DNA from 2 places in the Romboutsia sp. D33t1_170424_H2 genome. Region 1 is predicted to be linked to the other one. Evidence: predicted binding sites of a transcription regulator. Region 1 holds the regulator's gene; the other holds the start of a gene.
What was found. The regulator HrcA, encoded in region 1, represses chaperone genes, less so after heat shock. The targets are predictions, from matches to a motif close to TTAGCACTCNNNNNNNNNGAGTGCTAA.
Positions count from the first base shown of each region.

Region 2: a site for HrcA is predicted at 1,252-1,278, ahead of I4U66_RS10735 (co-chaperone GroES). Genes of this name have one in related genera too.

Region 1 is NZ_JADOZQ010000001.1:92,669-104,794, forward strand. Features, by position in the region: gene holA (DNA polymerase III subunit delta) at 1-725, shown strand, start outside; gene rpsT (30S ribosomal protein S20) at 874-1,140, opposite strand; gene gpr (GPR endopeptidase) at 1,420-2,376, shown strand; gene spoIIP (stage II sporulation protein P) at 2,389-3,330, shown strand; gene I4U66_RS00525 (hypothetical protein) at 3,340-3,600, shown strand; gene lepA (translation elongation factor 4) at 3,734-5,539, shown strand; gene I4U66_RS00535 (APC family permease) at 5,717-7,033, shown strand; gene hemW (radical SAM family heme chaperone HemW) at 7,183-8,325, shown strand; gene hrcA (heat-inducible transcriptional repressor HrcA) at 8,425-9,441, shown strand; gene grpE (nucleotide exchange factor GrpE) at 9,460-10,017, shown strand; gene dnaK (molecular chaperone DnaK) at 10,174-12,012, shown strand.
Region 2 is NZ_JADOZQ010000009.1:51,263-63,388, forward strand. Features, by position in the region: gene groL (chaperonin GroEL) at 1-874, opposite strand, end outside; gene I4U66_RS10735 (co-chaperone GroES) at 893-1,177, opposite strand; gene cls (cardiolipin synthase) at 1,332-2,822, opposite strand; gene I4U66_RS10745 (DNA-3-methyladenine glycosylase family protein) at 2,839-3,714, opposite strand; gene I4U66_RS10750 (deoxynucleoside kinase) at 3,890-4,558, shown strand; gene I4U66_RS10755 (deoxynucleoside kinase) at 4,546-5,199, shown strand; gene I4U66_RS10760 (cation:proton antiporter) at 5,373-6,269, shown strand; gene I4U66_RS14850 (cation:proton antiporter domain-containing protein) at 6,248-6,631, shown strand; gene I4U66_RS10765 (YeiH family protein) at 6,714-7,766, opposite strand; gene I4U66_RS10770 (LysR family transcriptional regulator) at 7,947-8,840, shown strand; gene pyrE (orotate phosphoribosyltransferase) at 9,220-9,804, opposite strand; gene I4U66_RS10780 (dihydroorotate dehydrogenase) at 9,864-10,766, opposite strand; gene I4U66_RS10785 (dihydroorotate dehydrogenase electron transfer subunit) at 10,759-11,451, opposite strand; gene pyrB (aspartate carbamoyltransferase) at 11,482-12,126, opposite strand, start outside.

The DNA.
Region 1 (12,126 bases):
ATACAACTGTTTTAGTATTTATAGTATATGGGGATATAGATAAAAGAAAGTCACTAGTAAAAAAGATAGATAAAAAAGGAATAGTATTTAATTGTGATAAATTATCTGATATGGACTTATTTAAATGGGTTAAAAAAAAATTTGAACTCAATAATGTAATAGTAGAGAACTCTGAGATAATGTATTTTATAGAACAAGAAGGATATAGGGATAAAAGTAGTGAAAAAACATTATCGGATTTAGAAAATGAAATAAATAAAATAAGTTCGTTTGTAGGAAAGGGAAATATTGTAAGTAGAGAAGTAATAGATAAACTTTCCCAAAAGAAGGTAGAAAATGATATATTTAAGTTAATAGATTATATAGGTGAAAAAAATTCATCTAATGCCATGAAAATATTAAACGATATGATAAATGAAGGTGAATCTGTTTTAGGGATATTTTCTATGATAGCAAGACAGTTTAAAGTAGTTGTACAATCAAGAAAATTACAAAGTGATGGGTACACATCAAAAGTAATAGCTGAAAAACTGAAAATTCATCCATTTGTAGCTACGAAAGCTATAAAACAAAGTAGAAACTTTTCAGATGAAATAATAATAGATATGTTAAATTATATATTAGAATGTGATTATAAGATAAAAAATGGGTTAATTAGGGATACATTAGCAGTAGAGATGCTTGTTAGTAAATATTGTAAAAGAGAATTTAATAATGTAATATAAATGAACTCTAAATAGGGTTCATTTTTTATTTCTATATAAAAAATTTAGATATATATTGGTGAAATTTTATAAGGTAATTTTGAATTTTGAGCAAAACAAAAAACCCTTGAAATAAATCAAGGGTTTAAATCTATACTTAAACGGTTAATTAAGCGTTCATTCCGTTTAACTTTTGAGCTAACTTAGCAACTTTTCTAGCTGCAGCGTTCTTGTGTATAGTTCCTTTTGAAGCTACTTGTTGTATCTTCTTTTGAGCGAATTGGAATCTTTGAGTAGCTTCCTCTCTGTTTCCTGCAGTAACAGCTTCTTCGAATCTTCTTATTGCAGTTTTAACTTGAGATTTTCTAGCTCTATTTAAAGCAGTTTTCTTTTCGATAACTTTTATTCTCTTCTTAGCTGATTTTATGTTTGCCACCGTGGTTCACCCCCTCGTTTACTTTATTATCTTATTCATCGTCAACATATTAGATTTTAACAGAAATAAATCTAAAAATCAAGGATAATTATTTATAAGTTTATAATATCTTTTTGTTTTGACTTTTTAGATTATAACCTATATAAAAATAATTTACAACATCCAAATTAAATATTCAAAGATTTATAAATTTAAACTTTTTAAATATGATTTGGTTTTAAAATACTAAAAACTGTCAACAATTATAAGTATCATTTAAATTACACCTGGAGGTTTAGTATGATTAATATAAGAACAGATTTAGCACTAGAAGCAAGTGAAGTAGTTCAGGAAAGTCAAGAACCAAAAGAAATACCTGGAGTTAAATTAGATAAAAAGGAATTAGACAATGCAACAGTAACAATAGTTGAGATTATAAATGAACAAGGCGCAGAAATAATGAATAAAGGAATAGGAAAATATGTAACCTTAGAAAGTAATCTAATGAAATTTGATGATGATGAATCAAGAGAAGAGGTTATAACATACTTAAAAGATGAACTTGTAGATATATTAGGTACTGACAAAACTAAAAAAACATTAGTTATAGGGTTAGGAAATTGGAATATAACATCAGATGCTTTAGGTCCTAAGTCAGTTTCTAAGACTTTAGTAACAAGACATATATTTAAAAATTATAATAAGGATTATGATGATGATTTTACAGAAGTATCAGCTCTAAGCCCTGGGGTAATGGGACTTACTGGTATAGAAACAAGTGAAACTGTAAAGTCATTAGTAGATAGAATAAAACCAGACAGAGTTATTGCAATAGATGCATTAGCATCTAGAAAAATGGAAAGAGTAAATCAAACTATTCAAATATCAACAGCAGGGATATCTCCTGGAGGGGGAGTCGGAAATAAAAGAAAAGCTTTAAATAAAGAATATCTAGGCATAGATGTTATAGCGATTGGAGTTCCAACAGTAGTAGATGCAGCAACATTAACTAGTGATGTATTAGATTTGGCAATAGACAATCTTATAAATCAATCAGAGAATGCAGATAATTTCTATAATATGTTAAAAAAGCTTAAAGAAGAAGAAAAGTATCATCTTATTAAAGAATCATTAGAACCATATGATAAAAATCTTATAGTTACACCAAAAGACATAGACGAAACAATAGAAAACCTATCTATAATAATAAGCGAGGGCTTAAATAGGTCTCTTCATCCGGGAAGGATAACCAAGTAAGGAGGAGAAAATATGTTTAATAAACGCATTAAGACATTTATCATGTCATGTGTGTTAATTTGTATTTTACCAACAGTCTCATATGCCATAAGTAAAGATGATTTTCTAAAATTCTTAGTGAACTCATCATATCCAGAGGCTAAAGAAGAAGTAAAAGAAGACGAAAAAAAAGAAAGTACTAGTAAAGATGAAGAATATATAGAGTTCTTTATAGGAGAAGAAAATATACCTACTATAAAGGAAGAAAATAATAGTGATGAAGAAGGAAGCAAAGAGACTTCAAATGAAGTAGCATTAAATTACACAAATAATATAAGAATAACAAGAGAAAAACCAACAATGATGATATATCATTCTCATGCATCCGAAAGTTATTCAGATTATCCAGAAAATAATTATAGATGTCAAGATAATAATAAGTCGATAGTATCTGTTGGGAGTCTTTTAACAGAAGAATTAAACAAAAAAGGATGGGGTGTAGTTCATAGTACAAAGTATCATGATTTCCCAGATTATAACTCATCTTATTCAAATAGTTTAAAAACTATAAATAGCATAATGAGTGAACATAACAGCATAGATATAGCCATTGATTTACATAGAGATGCTAGAACATTAGATACAAAGGCAAAAAAAGATAAAGAAACTAATAGAATGGTTGCCAATTATAATGGTGAAGAAGTAGCTAAGTTTTTATTTGTAGTTGGACAAAGAAATCCAAATGTAAAAGAAGTAAGAGCACTAGCTAATGATATTACAAATTTTGCAAAACAAAAGTACCCAGACTTAGTTTTACCAGTAATAGAAAAACCATATGGTAAATTTAATCAGTATGTAGCTGATAATCATATTCTTATAGAAGTAGGAAGTAATGGGACAACCTTAGAACAGGCTCAAAATAGTGTAAAATATATAGCTAATATACTAGATGAATATTTTAAAGAAAAGAAGTAGACTTGAAGTATGAGTAGAGTTGAAAGAAATATACAAAAAAAAATAAAAAAAAGAAAAAGAAAATTCATAAGTAAAGTACTGTTTATATTGATTATGACTGCAAACTTATTTATATGTATATTTACAATAAATCAAAGTGCCAAAAGTATGTTAGGTGAGGATACATATAATATAGAAGAAAATATTAAAGATTTACAAAAATTTATAGAAGATAAGTTAGGGATACTTTCAGATAACACTAAAAAACTAATCTCTCAACTTAATATATAGTAAAAAATAAGACTTATAGGCACTTAAGTCTTATTTTTTGTCCTTATTATTTACATAAATGCGGATATATTATAAAATAAAAGTTATGATAAATAAGAATAAAATTTTTAAGTATTAAAAAGGAGGAATAAAGGTGGACAGTAAACAAAGTAGAACTAGAAACTTTAGTATAATAGCGCATATAGACCATGGTAAGTCTACCTTAGCAGATAGATTAATACAAAAAACTGGACTTGTTAGTGAAAGAGAAATGAAAGATCAATTACTAGATAATATGGATCTTGAAAGAGAAAGAGGAATCACTATAAAGTTACAAAATATTAGATTAGTTTATAAGGCTAAGGATGGAAATGAATATTATTTAAATCTTATAGATACTCCAGGACATGTTGACTTTAACTATGAGGTTTCAAGAAGTTTAGCAGCTTGTGAAGGTGCATTATTAGTAGTAGATGCAGCACAAGGTGTTGAAGCTCAAACATTAGCTAATGTTTATTTAGCATTAGATCAAGACTTAGAAATACTACCAGTTATAAATAAGATAGATCTTCCAAGTGCTAGACCAGATGAAATAAAAACAGAAATAGAAGATATAATAGGACTTGATGCAAGTGATGCACCTTTAATATCAGCTAAAAGTGGTCTAAATATAGAAGATGTATTAGAAGCCATAGTAGAAAAAGTACCAGCACCACAAGGTGATAAAGATGCTCCTTTAAAAGCTTTAATATTTGACTCATATTACGATGCATATAAAGGTGTTGTAGCGTATGTTAGAGTTTATGAAGGAACTGTTAAAAAAGGTATGACTATAAAAATGATGAATACTAACAAAAAGTTTGAAGTAACTGAAGTTGGTGTTATGGCTCCTGGTCAAAGAGAACTTGATGAGTTAGCTGCAGGAGATGTTGGATACATAGCTGCAAGTATAAAAGATATAAGAAGTTGTCAAGTTGGTGATACAATAACAGATGCAAATAATCCAACTGATGAACCTATGCCAGGATATAAAAAAGCTACTCCAATGGTTTATTGTGGTATATACCCAGGTGAAGGTGAAAAGTACGAAAACGTAAGAGATGCATTAGAAAAGATGCAAATAAATGATGCAGCGCTAGAATTTGAGGCTGAAACTTCAGCTGCATTAGGATTTGGATTTAGATGTGGATTCTTAGGGCTACTTCATATGGAAATAATCCAAGAAAGATTAGAAAGAGAATATGACTTAAACTTAGTAACAACAGCACCATCTGTTATATACAGAGTCACTAAAAATGATGGGGAAGTTGTAATGATACAAAATCCAACAAACTTACCAGAACCATCAGAAATAAATATGATAGAAGAGCCAATCGTTAAAGGTGATATAATAGTCCCTAAAGATTATGTCGGTACTGTTATGGAGCTTTGTCAAGAAAGACGTGGAACAATGATAAATATGGAATACATAGATGAAAAGAGAGTTATGCTTCACTATGACTTACCACTAAATGAAGTTGTTTACGATTTCTTTGATGCATTAAAGTCTAGGACAAGAGGATATGGATCTTTAGATTATGAAATTAAGGGATACACTCCTTCTAAGCTTGTTAAGCTTGATATATTAATAAATAAAGAGCAAGTAGATGCACTTAGCTTTATAGTACATGAATCTCGTGCTTATCCAAGAGGTAAAGCTATGTGTGAAAAGCTAAAAAATGAAATACCAAGACATCAGTTTGCAGTTCCTATACAAGCAGCTGTTGGAAATAAAGTTGTTGCCAGAGAAACTATAAGTGCACTTAGAAAAGACGTTTTAGCTAAGTGTTATGGAGGAGATATATCTCGTAAGAAGAAACTTCTTGAAAAGCAAAAAGAAGGTAAGAAGCGTATGAGACAAATCGGATCTGTAGAAGTTCCTCAAAAGGCCTTTATGTCAGTATTAAAATTAGATGAATAATAATTAAAGTCAAAGGATTTTTCCTTTGACTTTTTTAATTATAAGTCATATTAACTAAAATATTGTGTAAAACCTGTCCTCGTATCTAAATTCTAATAATAGATAAAAACTTGGGAATACTAAAAAATGCAAAGTATACAAAATATCATAACTATAAATAGTACAAGGAGGATATATATGAGTGACAAGCTTAATAGTACTATAGGACTATCAGCAGCTCTTTCAACAGTTGTTGGTATGGTTATAGGGTCTGGAGTATTTTTTAAGCCTCAAGCAATATACACGGCAACTAATGGTGCACCAGGTCTTGGTATAATAGCATGGATATTAGGTGGTATTATAACTATTACAGCAGGATTAACTGCAGCTGAAATATCAGCAGCCATACCTAAAACTGGTGGAATGATGACTTATCTCAGTGAAATATATGGAGAAAAAATAGGATTCTTGACAGGATGGATGCAAACAGTATTATATTTTCCAGGTACTATTGCAGCGCTTGCAGTTATATTTTCGCAACAGGTATCAGAAATTATGGGGTATGGTCCGCAAAATATGGTAGTAGTTTTACCAGTATCTTTAGGAATAATAATATTTATAGCTTTGCTAAATACAGTAGGATCATCTTTTGGTGGATTTATACAAACTGTATCTACTATCTGTAAGTTATTACCTTTAATACTTATAATAATATTTGGATTTATAAAAGGAAATGGAAACCTAATATTAACACCATTAGTAGGAGGTGAAACTACTGTCATAGGATCTTTAGGACAAGTATTAATAGCTACACTATTTGCTTATGATGGTTGGATAAATGTTGGAGCTATAGCTGGTGAAATGAAAAGTCCAGAAAAAAATTTACCTCTAGCTATAGTTGGAGGTTTATCAATAGTTATGGCTGTATATATATTGATAAACTTAGCATATTTATGGGTAGCGCCAGCATCAGAACTTGCTACATCAGTAGCTCCAGCTGCACTTGTCGCACAAAAAATATTTGGAAATACAGGTGGAAAATTAATATCCATAGGTATACTAATATCAGTATTTGGTGCTCTAAATGGATATTTACTTACAGCACCTAGGGTACCATATGTACTTTCAAAAGAGGGATTATTACCAGGATCAAAAATATTTTCTAAGTTAAATAAAGGTGGTTCTCCATACAACTCTATTTGGTTAATAGCCGGTCTTGGATGTATATATGCTTTATCTGGACAATTTAACCTGTTAAGTGATCTAACTATATTTATAATATGGTTATTTTATATATTTACTTTCTATGGAGTAGTTAAGCTTAGAAAAGAAAAACCAGATATGGTAAGACCTTATAAGGTTCCATTATACCCAATTGTTCCTATTGTTGCTATACTAGGTGGACTTTTTGTTATAATAAATCAATTAATAACAATGACTTTAGTTTCATTAGGAGGAATAATAGTTACACTTATTGGTTTACTAGTATATTCTTATAAAATTAAATTAAGATAAGTAAAAGGCATCTTTACATTTAGGTGCCTTTTATCTATTTTAAATTAATAAAGCATTTTTAAATAGATAACAACTATCACATATATATTGTTATAATATAGTAAAATATATTTAATAATGTAAGCAATATATGAATAGGAGAAAAATAAATGTTAGGATTATATATACATATTCCATTTTGTGTGAGTAAGTGTAACTACTGTGACTTTAATTCATACAAATTAGATGTAAACTTAAAGAAAAGATACATAGATGATTTAAAAAAGGAAATGGAACTTTATAAGAAAGATATAGAAAAAGAAAATTATGAAAAAGAAATATGTAGTATATTTTTAGGGGGAGGAACTCCAAGCATACTAACATCTAATGAAATTGAAGAAATATTTAATAATATTTATAAGAACTTCAATATAAAAGATAATGCTGAAGTAACTATGGAGTGCAATCCAGGAACATTAACAAGAGAAAAATTAGAAACTATGAAAAAGTGTGGAGTAAACAGATTAAGTATAGGTCTTCAGGCAGTACAAAATAATAAACTAAAGGAAATAGGAAGAATCCATACATATGAAGAGTTTGAGAAAAATTATAAAGAAGCTTTAGATGTTGGTTTTGATAATATAAATGTAGATTTAATGTATGCACTTCCAAATCATAACATTGATGAATGGAAAGAAAGCTTAGAAAAAATTATTTCATTAAACCCATCACATATATCAGCTTATTCACTTATATTAGAAGAGGGCACAAAGTTATATGATATGTATGAAGACAATGAATTTGAACTTATAGATGAAGATACAGATATAAATATGTATAATCACACAATAAATTACCTAAAACAAAATGGGTACAATCAATATGAAATATCAAACTATTCAAAGCCAGGTTTTGAGTGTAAGCATAATATACTATACTGGAAGTGTTATCATTATATAGGGTTAGGTGCAGGGGCATCTGGATATCTAGGAAATATTAGATATAATAATGTAGAAAATCTAGATGAGTATCATCATATGATAGAAAAAAATGAAAAACCTATAAGTAATTTAGAAAATTTAAGTATAGAAGATAAAATACAAGAAAAAATATTTATGGGACTTAGAATGAATGAAGGGATATATTTTGAGGACTTTAAAAAAGAATTTAATATAGAATTCAAAAATAAATATAATAAGCAAATTGAGGATTTGAAAAATAAAGACTTAATAAAAGAAAGTAAAGTAGGTATTAAGCTTACCCAAAAGGGGAGAGAAATATCAAATTCTGTATTTGTTGAATTCATAAATTAATTAGAAAGTGTTGACAAGAATAAAATAAAATGATATATAATATATATAATCTTTTTAGCACTCGAAAGTAGTGAGTGCTAACAGCGAGGAGTGAAGGTGATGGAATTAAATGAAAGAAAATTAAAGATCCTCAAAGCTATAGTTAAAGATTATATAGAAACAGCTGAGGCTGTAGGCTCACGAACTATATCAAAAAAACATGACTTAGGTGTAAGTGCTGCCACTATAAGGAATGAAATGGCTGACCTTGAAGAATTAGGATATTTAATCCAGCCACATACCTCGGCAGGTAGAGTTCCATCTGAGAAAGGATACAAGCTTTATGTAGATTCTCTTATGAGTCAAAGTGAACTTAGTGATGAAGAGAAAATTTTAATAGAGAGTTGTATAAATAAAAATGTTAATGATATAAGAGATTTAATTCATGAGACTTCTAAGCTATTGTCAGAAATTACTAATTATACAACTGTAGCTGTTACTAAAAACTTAGTTAATCAAAGTGTTATAAAACACATACAGTTAGTTAGTATGAGTGATAACAACATTTTATTAATAGTTGTTACAGATAAAGGTGATATAAAAAATGTAAATTTAGCTACTAACACTCATTTAGATCAATCAAAATTAAACATAATTTCTGACAATCTAACTAGAAAATTATCAGGAAAAAGTATAGTTGATTTAGATGAAAAACTTATAGCATTTATAAAATATGAAATAAGTGAACATGCAGTGTTAATAGATGAATTAATAGATGCACTAAATTTTGATGCCAATGATGATACATCAATTTCACTAAGTGGAGCAACTAATATATTCAACTATCCTGAATTTAATGATGTACTTAAGGCCAAGTCATTTTTACATATGCTAGAACATAAGGAAATGATATCTAGTATGGCTAAGTCAAAAGGTATACAGAAGGATAATGTTAATATAATCATTGGTAGTGATAATGATTTTGAGTTAGCGCAAGATTGTAGTATAGTTACAGCAACTTATAATATAAGTAGAGATCTAGTAGGGCGTATAAGTTTTATAGGGCCTACAAGAATGGACTATGCTAAGATTTATACAATTGTTAATTATATGAGTTTGATTTTTAACAAAAAATAGATTAAGGGGTGTAACATATTGCAAGAAAATAATTTAGAAAAAGAAAATGTAAAAGAAGAATTAGAAACTTCAAGTGAAATTGAAGAAACGACTGAGGAAGTTGTAGAAGACAATGTTACAGATATAAATGACAAATTAGAAGAAAATAAATTAAGAGAAGAATTAGAGGCTCTTAATGATAAGCATCAAAGACTTCAAGCAGAATATGCAAACTATAGAAGAAGAACAAATGAAGAAAAAGAAACTATAGGATTATTTGCAAATGAAAAAATACTAAACGATATAATACCTGTTATCGATAGTATGGAAAGAGCTTTAGAAGCTTGTGATGACAAAGAAGGAAGTATGTACCAAGGAATAGACTTAGTATATAAGCAACTTCAAGGAATACTTACAAAGTATGGAGTTGAAGCAATAGAAGCTGAAAATGCAGACTTTGATCCAAATTTACACTTAGCAGTAATGCAAGAAAGTGTTGATGGAGTTGAAGCAAATAAGGTTGTAATGGTACTTCAAAAAGGATACAAACTAGGAAATAAAGTATTAAGACCAAGTATGGTTAAAGTATCTTGCTAGTTTGATATAAATAGCAATAAAGTTTAAGAATTTAGCTAAAATATATCTTATGTTCTAGCAAAATTAGAACTTAGATATTTAAATATATAAAATAAATAATAACTAAATTCTATATAGAATAAAAATCATAAAAAATTATTTAGGAGGAATTTGGTCATGGGAAAAATAATAGGAATTGACTTAGGAACAACAAACTCTTGTGTAGCGGTATTAGAAGGTGGAGAACCACAAATAATAACTAATGCAGAAGGTATGAGAACTACTCCATCAGTAGTAGCATTTACTAAGGACGGAGATAGAATAGTAGGGGAGCCTGCAAAAAGACAAGCTGTTACAAATGCAGATAGAACTATAATATCAATAAAAACTCACATGGGAACAGATTACAAAGTTAATATAGATGGTAAAGATTATACACCACAAGAAATATCAGCTATAATCTTACAAAAATTAAAAGCAGATGCAGAAAGCTACTTAGGGCAACCTGTAACTGAAGCTGTTATAACAGTTCCAGCATACTTCACAGATGCTCAAAGACAAGCAACAAAAGATGCAGGTAGAATAGCAGGACTTGATGTTAAGAGAATAATAAATGAGCCAACTGCTGCTGCACTTGCTTATGGTATGGATAAGTTAGACCAAGATAAAAAAATATTAGTATTTGACTTAGGTGGAGGAACATTTGACGTTTCAGTTCTTGAAATAGGAGATGGAACTTTCGAAGTTTTAGCTACTGCTGGTAACAACAGATTAGGTGGAGATGACTTTGACCAAGTATTAATAGACTACTTAGCTGAAGAATTCAAAAAAGCTGAAGGTGTAGACTTAAGAAATGATAATATGGCTCTTCAAAGATTAAAAGAAGCTGCTGAAAAGGCTAAAAAAGAGTTATCATCAACAATGACAACTAACGTAAACTTACCTTTCATAACAGCTACTGCTGAGGGTCCAAAACACTTAACTATGGATATATCAAGAGCTAAGTTTGATGAGTTAACTGCTCATTTAGTAGAAAAAACTATGGAACCAACAAGAAGAGCATTACAAGATGCAGGTCTTTCAACTTCTGATATAGATGATGTATTATTAGTTGGTGGTTCTACAAGAATACCAGCTGTTCAAGAAGCTGTTAAGAAATTCATAGGAAAAGAACCACACAAAGGATTAAATCCAGACGAATGTGTTGCTGCAGGTGCTGCTATACAAGCAGGTGTATTATCTGGAGATGTTAATGATTTATTACTTCTAGATGTTACTCCATTATCATTAGGTATAGAAACTATGGGTAACGTAATGACTAAAATAATAGAAAGAAATACTACAATACCAACTAAGAAGTCACAAGTATTCTCAACTGCTGCTGATAACCAAACTGCTGTTGATATACATGTTCTTCAAGGTGAAAGAAGTATGTCATATGACAACACTACTTTAGGTAGATTCCAATTAACTGATATACCACCAGCTCCAAGAGGAATACCTCAAATAGAAGTTACTTTCGATATAGATGCTAACGGTATAGTTCACGTTACTGCTAAAGACTTAGGAACTGGAAAAGAGCAAAAAGTTACTATAACTTCTGGAACTAATTTAAGTGAAGAAGAAATAGAAAAGAAAGTTAAAGAAGCTGAAATGAATGCTGAAGCTGATAAGCAAAAGAAAGATAAAATAGAAGCATTAAACCAAGCTGATTCAACTATATACCAAACAGAAAAAACTTTAAATGAATTAGGTGACAAAGTAAGTGCTGAAGATAAGAGCGCTATAGAAGCTGCAATAGCTGAACTTAAGGCAGTTAAAGATAAAGAAGAGTCAACAGGTGAAGAAATAAGAAAAGCTATGGATGAAGTTATGAACAAATTCCATAAAGTTTCTGAAATGATGTATCAACAAGCACAAGCTGAAGCTGGGGCTCAAGGTAGCGAAGCTGGTCAAGGGGCTCAAGACGATAACGTTGTAGATGCTGACTTCACAGAAGTAAATGACGAAAAATAGGTTACGAAAATATATAGTTTAATATATAATAGAAAAGAGTATCTTTTCATAAGTATATAGTCATAGACTAATGCTTAAAAATAATAATAGCTTGTAGTATGATATTCTACAAGC
Region 2 (12,126 bases), on a different contig from region 1:
TAGCTATATCTTCAAGCATTGCTTTTCTTCTATCTCCAAATCCTGGAGCTTTAACAGCAACAACTTCAAATGTTCCTCTTAATTTATTAACTACTAATGTAGATAATGCTTCTCCATCTACATCTTCAGCTATTATTAATAACTTCTTACCTTGTTGAACTATTTGCTCAAGAACTGGTAATATGTCTTGTATATTAGATATTTTTCTATCTGTTATTAATATATATGGATCATTTAATACAGCTTCCATCTTATCTACATCTGTTACCATGTAAGCAGATACAAATCCTCTATCAAATTGCATACCTTCAACAGCATCTAATTCTGTATGCATAGTTTTAGATTCTTCAACTGTTATAACTCCATCTTTTCCTACTATTTCCATAGCTTCTGCTATTAACTTACCAACTTCTTCGTCTCCAGCAGATATAGAAGCAACTTGAGATATAGATTCTTTAGTTTCTATAGTTCTTGATTGTTTCTTTAATTCTTCAACTGCTACTTCAACAGCTTTTTGTATACCTTTTCTTAATAATACTGGGTTAGCTCCAGCAGTTACGTTTTTTAGCCCTTCTCTTATTATAGCTTGAGCAAGTACTGTTGCAGTTGTAGTACCATCTCCAGCTACATCATTAGTCTTAGTGGCAACTTCTTTAACTAATTGAGCTCCCATATTTTCAAATCTATCTTCTAACTCTATTTCCTTAGCTATTGTAACACCATCATTAGTTATAAGAGGTGCACCAAATTTCTTATCTAATATAACATTTCTTCCTTTAGGTCCTAATGTAACCTTAACTGTATCTGCTAATTTGTTAACACCATTTTCTAAAGCTTTTCTTGAATCTTGTGCGAATTTTATTTCTTTAGCCATTTCTATCCCCTCCTATTATTATTCAACTACTGCTAGTATTTCACTTTGTCTTAATATTGTGTACTCTTGCCCATCTATTTTAACTTCTGTTCCTGCATATTTTTGGAATAAAACTTTATCTCCAACTTTTAATTCCATAACTATTTCTTTTCCGTCAACTATTCCACCTGGTCCTACTTCTAAAACTTCAGCCATTTGTGGCTTTTCTTTAGCAGCTCCTGGTAAAACTATACCACTTGCAGTTTTTTCTTCTGCTTCTAACATCTTAATAACTACTCTGTCAGCTAATGGTCTTATTTTCATATTTTTCCCTCCTAAATGAATTGTAAATATGTAAAAATTCTAATATTTGAAATATATTATAAACAAAATAATTGTTATCACTCTTTAGGTTAGAGTGCTAACAATTATTATAATATATTAACTTCCCATATTTTTCAATAGTTTTTGTTAAATTTTATAATATAGGCGAGAACAACCTAGCTATTGATTCTCTAACCTTTTTACCTAATTTTCGCTTAGAAAATTCCTCTAATGTTAACTCTTCACTATTATTTAAATCCTCAAAAAAATCTTTATTCATTCTTTCTACAATTTTTTTGTCATATATAAATGCATTTATTTCAAAATTAAGCATAAAACTTCTTAAATCCATATTTGCAGACCCTGTAGATGCTATTTTATCATCTATTGTCATTATCTTAGAATGTATAAATCCCTTTGTATATAAGTAGACTTTACCTCCTGACTTTAATATATCATCAAAGTATGAGTAAGAAGCATTGTTGACCATCTTATGATCAGCTATCTTCGGGAATACTATCCTTACATCAACTCCACTTAGAGCTGCACTTTTAAGTGCTATAAGTATACTTTCATCTGGTATAAAATAAGGAGTTTCTATATAAATACTTTTTTTAGCTTGGCAAATAGCTGAGAAATAAGCATATCGTATAGATTCCCAATCACTATCAGGTCCACTAGCTATTATTTGAACCATACTATTACCACATCTTTGAGGACTTGGGAAATATTTATCTTCTGTTATTATCTCTTTTGTTGTATAGTACCAATCTGTTAAGAATATCATTTGTAACATATACACTGAGGTTCCTTCTATTTTTATATGGGTATCTCTCCAGTATCCAAACTTTTTGTTCTTACCCATATATTCATCCCCTATATTTATTCCACCAGTGTATCCAATTTTCCCATCTATTATAGCTATCTTTCTATGATTTCTATAATTTAGCTTTCCACCTGTCAATGGAAATTTAGCTGGTAAGAATGCTACTATTTCTATTCCATTTTCCTTCATTTCATTAAAAAACTTTCTGTAAAACCAAAACCTCCAACATCCTACATCGTCATATAATATTCTTATCTTTACACCCTCATTGGATTTTTTGATTAATAAATCTTTTAATTCTCTTCCTATTTCACTATCTTTTATAATGAAGTACTCTAAATGTATATGATTTTTTGCATTTTTTATGTCTTCTAGAAGATTTTTAAATTTTTCATTTCCATCAATATATACACTTACTTTATTATTCGTCGTAAATGGAAGTTTTCCTGTATTAAGTAGTAAACTTATTACCCTTTTTTTGCTATAGTCTTCTATATTTTCATTTAATAATTGATTTGTATTAATTGTACTTTGTTCTATATTTGCAATTTCCTCTATTCGCTCTAGATTTTCAAATATCTTTCCTTCTCTTATACTACTTGCTAGCTTTTGTGTTTTAAATAATTTCCTCTTCCTCATATTTCTCCCTAATATAGCATATATAACTAAACCTATTCCTGGAAGTAATATAAAAATGAGTAACCATGTAACAGTTCTAGCAGGATCTCTATTCTCAAGTATTATTGACATAGAAATAATCGCCCCAACAATATATGATATGGTTAAGTAGCTTAAAAACAAAAAAACTCCAATACTCATAATTTCTACCTCATCTTTATCTGCCTATACCAAGCTCCCTTGCATAATAGAATAAATATTGTTGTGCAAACCCAGCCAAATTACCAAACTTATCAATAGCATAAGTTCTCATTTTAGGTAAGCTCATATCTTCACTTACATAAAATTCTTGCATAACTCTTTTTACCCATACATCAACAGGGAAAGTATCATACTTTTGCATTCCAAATAAAGCTATACAGTCCGCTACCTTTGGTCCTACTCCATTAAATTTTTTTAATTCTTTTATGCAATCATCAGTACTTAAACTTGTATATCCAGATATATTTTCATTATCTTTTATTACACTCTCAGTTGTACTTTTTATGTATTTATCTCTAAACCCAGTCTGACATGCTCTTATTTCTTCTTGCGAAGCTTTGTTTAATTCTTCTGGTGTTGGAAAAGCATAATAATCCTTACCTCTATAATTTCCAATATAAGTTCCATAATTTCTTGATAGATTTTCTATTGCTTTTTGTATCATTGGGATCCTATTATTAGAAGATATTATAAATGAAATCAACATTTCCCATCCATCTTGTTTTAATATCCTTATACCATAACCAAACTCAGATGCCTTATTTAAATGTTCATCCATGTTTTTTAAAGTATTTTTTATATCTGTGTAATTTGTTCCCAAATCAAAGTAATTATACCAAATCTCTTCAAAATCCTTTAAATTTGTATTATCTAAGTATATTTTATTGTCTTTTTCAGATACATTTATCACTCTACCTTTTGCAACTCCAGTATATGAGTTATCTGCTTCTTTATGCCATCTAAAGCATTGCCCACATTCAAATATATGCTTAGGATTAAAATCTGCTACACCTTCTAATATTACTGTATTATTTTCTTCATAAACCTTCATTTATATATACTCCTTTTTTATGATTATTCTTAATAATACTAATTTACCCATATTTTATATAAATTAAATCTTCTTATATTCTATCTATCAAATTTTTCCTAAAAATTCTAGAGTAGAATTTAAAATTTTTTTCTGATAAAATACAAAAGATATTATTTTTAGAAGGTGATTTCATATGAAAAATAGAGGAATATTTATTGCTATAGAGGGGCCTATCGGTGTTGGGAAAACTACTTTAGCAACTATACTTAATGAACATTTCGGTTATACTCTTCTTAGAGAAATTGTAGAAGAGAATCCTTTTTTATCAAAATTTTATACTGATATTAAAGAATATGCTTTACAAACAGAAGCATTTTTTCTATTTAATAGGGTAAAACAATTAGAAGATATAGAAAAAAATCAATTAAATAAGTCTCATGGAGTTGTTAGTGATTACCATATAATAAAAAATCTTATATTTGCTGGTATAACACTTGATAATAATCAATTCCATAGATATAAGCAAATGTACAATATATTTGTAAATGATTTGCCTCAACCAGATATAGTTATCTACTTAAACTCTAATACAGATGTCTTAATGAAAAGGATAGCTATGAGAGATAGAAGCTTTGAAAGACAAATGGATAGAAATTATATACATGAGCTAAGCACAGAATATAAATATTATTTTAACCCTTTATCTATAAAGCATAACTTTGTAGGTAAAGAGCCATTGATAATTGAAATAGATAATTCAAACCTAGATTTCTTAAATAAAGAAGAAGATAGACAATTTATAATAGATAAAGTAGAAAATGCAATAAAGGCATTAGAAGGAGAAACAGCATGTTTAATTTAGTAAATCAATGTAATAAGCCTCTAAATAGGGACTTATTCATAACAGTGGCAGGAAATGTTGGTGCAGGAAAATCAACTTTAACAAAGATAATTGGTGAAAAATTAAATTTTGAAACTCATTTTGAAAAGGTTGATGGAAATCCATACTTAGAGGATTTCTATAAAGATCAAAAAAAATGGGGATTCCACCTTCAGTTATATTTCTTAGCCCAAAGATTTAAACAACAAAAGGAAATAGACTGTAATGGGTTAAACAATATACAAGACAGAAGTATATATGAAGATGTAGAAATATTCGCTAGAAATTTATATGATAATGGGAAAATGACTAAAAGAGATTATATAACTTATAGGGATTTATTTAATGACATGGTTCCTCACCTTAGAAGACCTGACTTAATGATATACTTAGATGGTTCTATAGATACTATAGTTCATAGAATAGGGCTTAGGGGTCGTGAAATGGAAAAAGCCGTTGATATAGAATATTGGAAGAACCTTCACAACAGATATGAAAAATGGATAGCTGAATATGATCAGTCACCTGTGCTATATGTAAATATAGATAAGGTAGATTTAGTAAATAATCCAGAGCATGTAGATATGTTATGCCATGAAATAAAGAGAATTTTAGGAATGTAGTATAAACTACATTCCTTTTTATATGAACAATCTTTAATTCAGTATATATTTAAAGTAAACTATTTGATAATATTTTAATAATATTAGACAGTTACATTTTTCAAAAATATTAATACTATAAAAAATAATATTATTTTTATAGTATTAATATTTTAAAAGGTGAGGTGTTTTAAATGGAAGATTCTATTCAAATTATAGCAAGTAATAACTTACTTATAACTTTTTCAATTATTGCTATGACCGGTATTGTCTGCAGTAAATTAAGTGAATCATTAAAAATCCCTGATGTTGTTTTATTTTTACTAGCAGGTATTTTACTAGGACCTTATTTTCTTGAAATGATAGATCTTAGTTATTTTGAACTAGAAAAGCAACTTATCCTTACTTTCGGTTCTGCCTTCATACTTTATTTAGGTGGAAAAGAGATTAATTTAAAAATATTAAAAAATGTAAAAATAACTGTTTTTTTACTTTCTACATTAGGTGTTATTATTTCATCTATTTTAGTAAGTCAATTTGTAAAATTTAACTTTCAAATTCCTTTTATTACGGCTCTACTCATAGGTTCAATAATTTCATCTACTGACCCTGCTACATTAGTACCTATTTTTAATAAAATTAAAGTTAAAGATAAGGTGTCACAAACAGTTATAAGTGAATCGGCATTTAATGATGCTACAGGGGCTATTTTGACTTCTGCAATTGTTACCATTTTACTTTCTGGTAAGTTTTCTTTGACACAAAATATATGGGATTTATCCATAATGATTATTGTAGGTTCTTTAGTTGGTTGTATTACTGGTATTGTACTTTTAAAACTAGTCAATGATAAACCTTATGGTGTTTTTAAGGACTTTGCTCCAATAATATCTATCCTTTCAGTTATTATAGCTTATGAAATTGCAACTAAATTTGGTGGAAGTGGATATATGGCTTGCTTTATAGTTGGAATAATTACGGGTAATAAAAAAATTTCAAAATTTGGCTATCTCAAAAATCATACGATGCCGATTTTTATGTTGCTGAAACCCTCGGAACTTTATGTCGTATGGCTATATTCATTATTTTAGGTAGTCAAGTTGAATTAGTTGTATTATCAAAATATTTCCTACCATCATTATTGGTTGTTTTAGCATTTATTTTTATAATAAGACCAATCTGTATTCTAATATGTGCTCTCCCAGACAGAAAAGCAATTTGGACAAAAAAAGAATTGTTATTTATGATGTGGGTGAGAGAAACCGGAGTTATACCTGCTGCACTTTGCGGTATAATTTCTACTATGAAAATCCCTGGTTACGAAATAATCTCTTCTATCACATTTATGGCTATCCTAGTTACTTTAATAGTTCAAGGTAGTACAACTAAACTTCTAGCTAAAAAACTCGACTTATTGGAAGATACTTCTAATAATAAATCTCCTAACTTATAGTATTATTTGAGTGACTAAACTTGCTTTACTTAATAAACAATTGATGTTCACATTATAAAAGAGTGTTCATATGAACACACTTTTATAATAATATTCCTATTAAAATAACTGCAGTAATTACTTGTAAAGTACCTACAAATAATCCATATAAAGATACTGCCTTACCTTGTTTTACTAAATCTTTTATATTTACTCTTAATCCAATAGCTGCTAATGCTATTATTTCTAATTTATTGCTTAACAGTTTACAAATATGAGATACCTCTGGAGATATAATGCTTGTAGAAAATAAAGCACATGTTATAAAGAATCCTAATACATACCAAGGAACCTTTATTTTGCCCTTTTTAGTATCTTGTATCTCTTCTTCTACTATTTCAGTATTTGATTTATTTTTTAAATGACCAAAAGTGAATACTACAACTACTAAAAGTATAACTCTTACTATTTTAAATATAGTAGCTAAATCTTTTACATGCTCACTTACCATAGCACCACTTGCAACAACTTGCCCTACTGATTGTAATGTACCACCTATTATAGCTGATGTTTTTACAAGTTCAAGATTGTATAACCAATCTGATATTAATGGAAGTAAAAACATTAAAAATATTCCTGTAACATTTACTATTGTTATAGCTATACCTTTATCCTTATCATCAGCTTCAATGACTGGAGCTGTAGCTGCTATAGCAGATGATCCACATACCGCATTACCTGCTGCCATTAGATATCTAAAATTTTCTCCAAATCCTAATTTTTTTCCTATATATAAAGCTCCTATTATAGTTATAGCCATTTGAATTACTATAAATAATATACCATTGAATCCTAATTCCATTAGAGTTGATATACTTAAAGTTGCTCCTAATAATACTATAGAATACGATAGTAAATCAGTTTCTGAGAATTTATATCCTTTATGAAATACTTTTTGATTTAAGAATAAGTTACCTACTAACATACCTAAAAATATAGATATAGTTGCTGCTCCAATTTTTGGAACTGCCTTAGCAATTAACATACTTGCTAAACCTATTAATACTGATACAACTAAACCTGGTAATATTTCTTTTACTTCTTTTATATATTGAAATTTTTTATTATTCTTTACTTCTCCTTTTGAAATATCCATTTATAATACCTTCTTTCTTTTCGTCCTCGTCTATGTTTTTAGTATACATCTATCCTATTCATAAGTAAAATAAATAATAAAAATAATAATCATTAATTTTATTAATAGCTATTTATGATATAATAATTATTAAGACAAATGAAGTTAAACTATACATTTTTTAGAATTGGAGGATTTAAATTGCTAGAAGAATTAAAGACTTTTATTTCAGTCGTAGAATTAAAAAACTTTACTAAAGCTGGTGAATACCTAAATTTATCCCAACCTAGTGTAAGCACTCATATAAAAAATTTAGAAAGTTACTTTGGTGTAGTTCTTATAAATAGATCTATAAAACAAAAACATATTTTTATAACTGAAAGTGGATATATATTGTATAAAAGAGCTAAGGAAATTTTAAATTTGGTAGACCTTACATATATGGATGTTCGAGATACTTCAAATTCTTTTAAAGGACATATAAAAATTGGTGCTAGTTTAACTATAGGAGAATATCTTCTTCCTCAATTTTTAGCTAGTTTTTCAAAGAAATACCCTGATGTAATAGTTGAAGTATTCATAGAAAATACTACTGTTATATGCAATCACCTAAAAGATCTTAATTTTGATATAGGCTTAATCGAGGGTACTTCTATATATCCTGATTTTAATCAAGATTATTTCCTAAAAGATAAAATGGTTTTAGCTACACCTTTTGAATATGAACTTAATTCTAGTAATTTTTCTTTTGATAAGCTAAAAGATCAAAGCTGGATTGCTCGTGAAGAGGGTTCTGGTACTAGAGAGTTTATGGATATGTTTTTAAATAATAATAAAATCATTCCTAAAAATATAATTACTTTTGGTAGTAACTATGCAGTAAAAGAAGCTGTTAGAAATGGTATAGGAATAACTATTATATCTGACCTTGTTACAAGCCCTGCTGTTAAAAATAATGAAATATCAGTAATAGATATAGGTGAATCTTACTATAGATGTTTTTCTTTAATTTTACCAAGAAATATAACTACGTCTAACGTAACTCAAGTATTTATTGATGAGTTGAAAGAGTATGTATCTAATATAAATAAATAGTATATTTAGTAGTTTTAAACATAATATTATACCTAAAAAAAATTTAAATACATCATTAAATGACAAATTACTACAAGTGGTCCATAGTATACTACTATTGATTAAAATTTATTAAGGGTGGTCAAATTGTGGATAGATTCAAAATTCAAATAAAATATTCATAGTTATAGGCATAGTTATATTTTCTATAATCATTTCATTTTTCGCACCTATATTTTTGTTATATTTTATAGATGAATTTTTAAGAAGTAATTGGCAATATCATTTATTCGAAGATAATAAATCTTATATTATGTTTATAATTTTGTTGGTTGAGATAACTCTTATATCAATATTTTATAAAAAGACTAGAGATTAATCTCTAGTCTTTTTGTTTATATTACATTCCTATTTCTTTAAATTCTCTACTTCCTGGCTTAACTAACTCTATATTTCCTTCTTTGCATAAGGGGCACTCATCTACATCATGAACTTGTATATCTAATTTTATAGCGCTATATATTGGCATTCCTATATCATGACTAGTTCTGTTTGCTATACAAGCAACACCTATAACTTCCCCACCTAACTTTTCTAAAGCTTCTTTAGTTTCAATTGTAGATTTACCAGTTGTTACAACATCTTCAGCTATTATTATTTTAGCACCTGGCTTAACTTCAAATCCTCTTCTTAATTCCATTACTCCGTCTTTTCTTTCAGTGAATACTGTTTCTTTATTTAATTGTCTTCCTAATTCATAAGAAACTATTACTCCCCCCATAGCAGGCCCAACTACTAAATCTATATCTAAATCTTTTATTTGCTCAACAACTGTACTTAATACCTCTTCAGCATATTGTGGATATCTTAATACTTTTGCACACTGAACGTATCTATTGCTATGCTTTCCTGATGATAATAAAAAATGTCCTTCTAATAATGCTTCACTTTTCTTTAATATTTCTACTACATCTACTTTACTCATATTTATGCCCTCCAAAATTTATGTTTATTTAATAATTCCCTTTTAATTTAATTGTACCTTTATAATATTCCTCTTATTTCATCTAAAGTCTTTATTCCTTCAGCTTCCATAAACTTTTCTATTCCATCTATTATCTCAAGCCCTATTTTAGGATTTATAAAGTTTGCTGTTCCAACTTGTATACATGTAGAGCCTGCCATTATAAATTCTATGGCATCTTTAGCGCTTGTTATTCCTCCCATTCCCATTACCGGAATATCGACATTTTTGCTTACCTCATGAACCATTCTTAGTGCTATTGGCTTTATTGCTGGTCCTGATAATCCTGCATATACATTGTCAAATACGGGCTTTCTTTTGTATATATCTATTGCTAATGCTTTGAATGTATTTACTAAAGATACTCCATCAGCACCTTCTTCTTCACATACCTTTGCCATTCCTACTATGTCTTCTGCATTTGGTGATAATTTTATTACTAAAGGTAAGTCAGTTATACTTCTTACTTCTCTTACAACTTCTCTTGCCACTTCGTTTTTTATTCCAAAAGCCATTCCTCCAGCTTTAACATTTGGACAAGATATATTTAGCTCTATCATATCTATTGGTTGATTATTTAATAATTCAACACCTTTTATATAATCTTCTAATGTTCCACCACCAACATTAGCTATTCTTACTAAATCTAATTCTTTAAAGAACTGTAATTCATTATCTATAAATCCTTGAACTCCTGGATTTTCTAATCCAACGCTATTCATCATTCCAGATGGTGTTTCCCATACTCTCATACCAGTGTTGCCATCTCTCTTTTCTAAAGTAAGTCCTTTACTACTTACTCCTCCAAGCTTTTGTATATCATAAATTTCGTTATACTCTTTTCCGAACCCAAATGTTCCAGATGCCATTACAACAGGATTTTTAAAATCAATTTTACCGAATTTCACTCTTAGATTAGCCATTAAATATCACGTCCTCTCCCCAGAATACTGGCCCATCTTTACATGTTTTTTTATTTCCAAATTGAGTTTTACAAGTACATACTAAACATGCACCAACCCCACAAGCCATATGATTTTCTAATGATACCATTATTTTAGTACTCGTACCTTCTGTCATTTTAACTAGTTTTTCCATCATCGGTGTTGGACCACAAGTTAATATGTAATCGTATTTATTTACATTTAATATATCTGTTACAAATGTATTTCCTGTTGCTATATAAACATCATTACAAACTTCTTCATACTTCTCTTTTAGTATAGCTTCATTTCTAAATCCTAAATATGCATCGCAGTTATCTAGGTTCTTAGCTACTAAATATAATGGTGCTACTCCAATCCCTCCACCTACTAAAGCTATTCTACCTTCTACTTTTTCATATCCTTTTCCGTATGGCCCTTCTAGCTTTATAGTATCATTTACTTCTAATTTGCTTAATATTTCCGTTCCTTCCCCTACAACTTTGTATAAGAATGTTATTCCTTCTTCATCTATATCATGAATGCTTATAGGTCTTGAAAGTAATGGGTATTTATCCCATGCCCTTAACATATAAAACTGCCCCATTTTACCTTCAAATTTGCCTTCTACCTTCATAAGGTACATATCTTCGCCTACATATCTATTTTCAATAACTTTATACATGTGATTCTCCCCTCATTTGTCATATGCTAATTAAAGATTTTGTACTAACTCTAATTCTCTTTCTAATACATCTACATTATTTTTTATCCCTAGTAATTTCATTATTAGAGCCATTCTTACAAACATTCCGTACTTTGCTTGTTTAAAATATACAGCTCTTTCATCATCATCTACATTAATATTTATTTCATTTACTCTTGGTAATGGATGCATTACTAGCATATCCTTTGATGCATTCACCATTTTAGCTTTATTTAGTATATAGTAGTCTTTTAGCTTATCATACTCTTCTTGATTTTCAAATCTTTCCCTTTGAACTCTTGTCATATAAAGTATATCTAATCCTCCAATAACTTCATCTAAGTTATTAGTTTCATAGTAAGCATGACCTTGATTTTGTATTTCTTCTTTTATATATTGTGGCATCTTTAATTCATCTGGAGAAATGAATACAAACTTAGTTCCCTTGTATCTAGCCATTGCTTTTACTAAAGAGTGTACTGTTCTTCCATTTTTTAAGTCTCCACATAATCCTATAGTGTGATTTTCTAAACTTCCTTTAAGAGATTTTATTGTTAATAGATCTGTAAGTGTTTGAGTTGGATGTTGATTTCCCCCATCTCCAGCATTTATAAATGGTACTTCCGCATACTTTACTGCCTCATTAGCTGAACC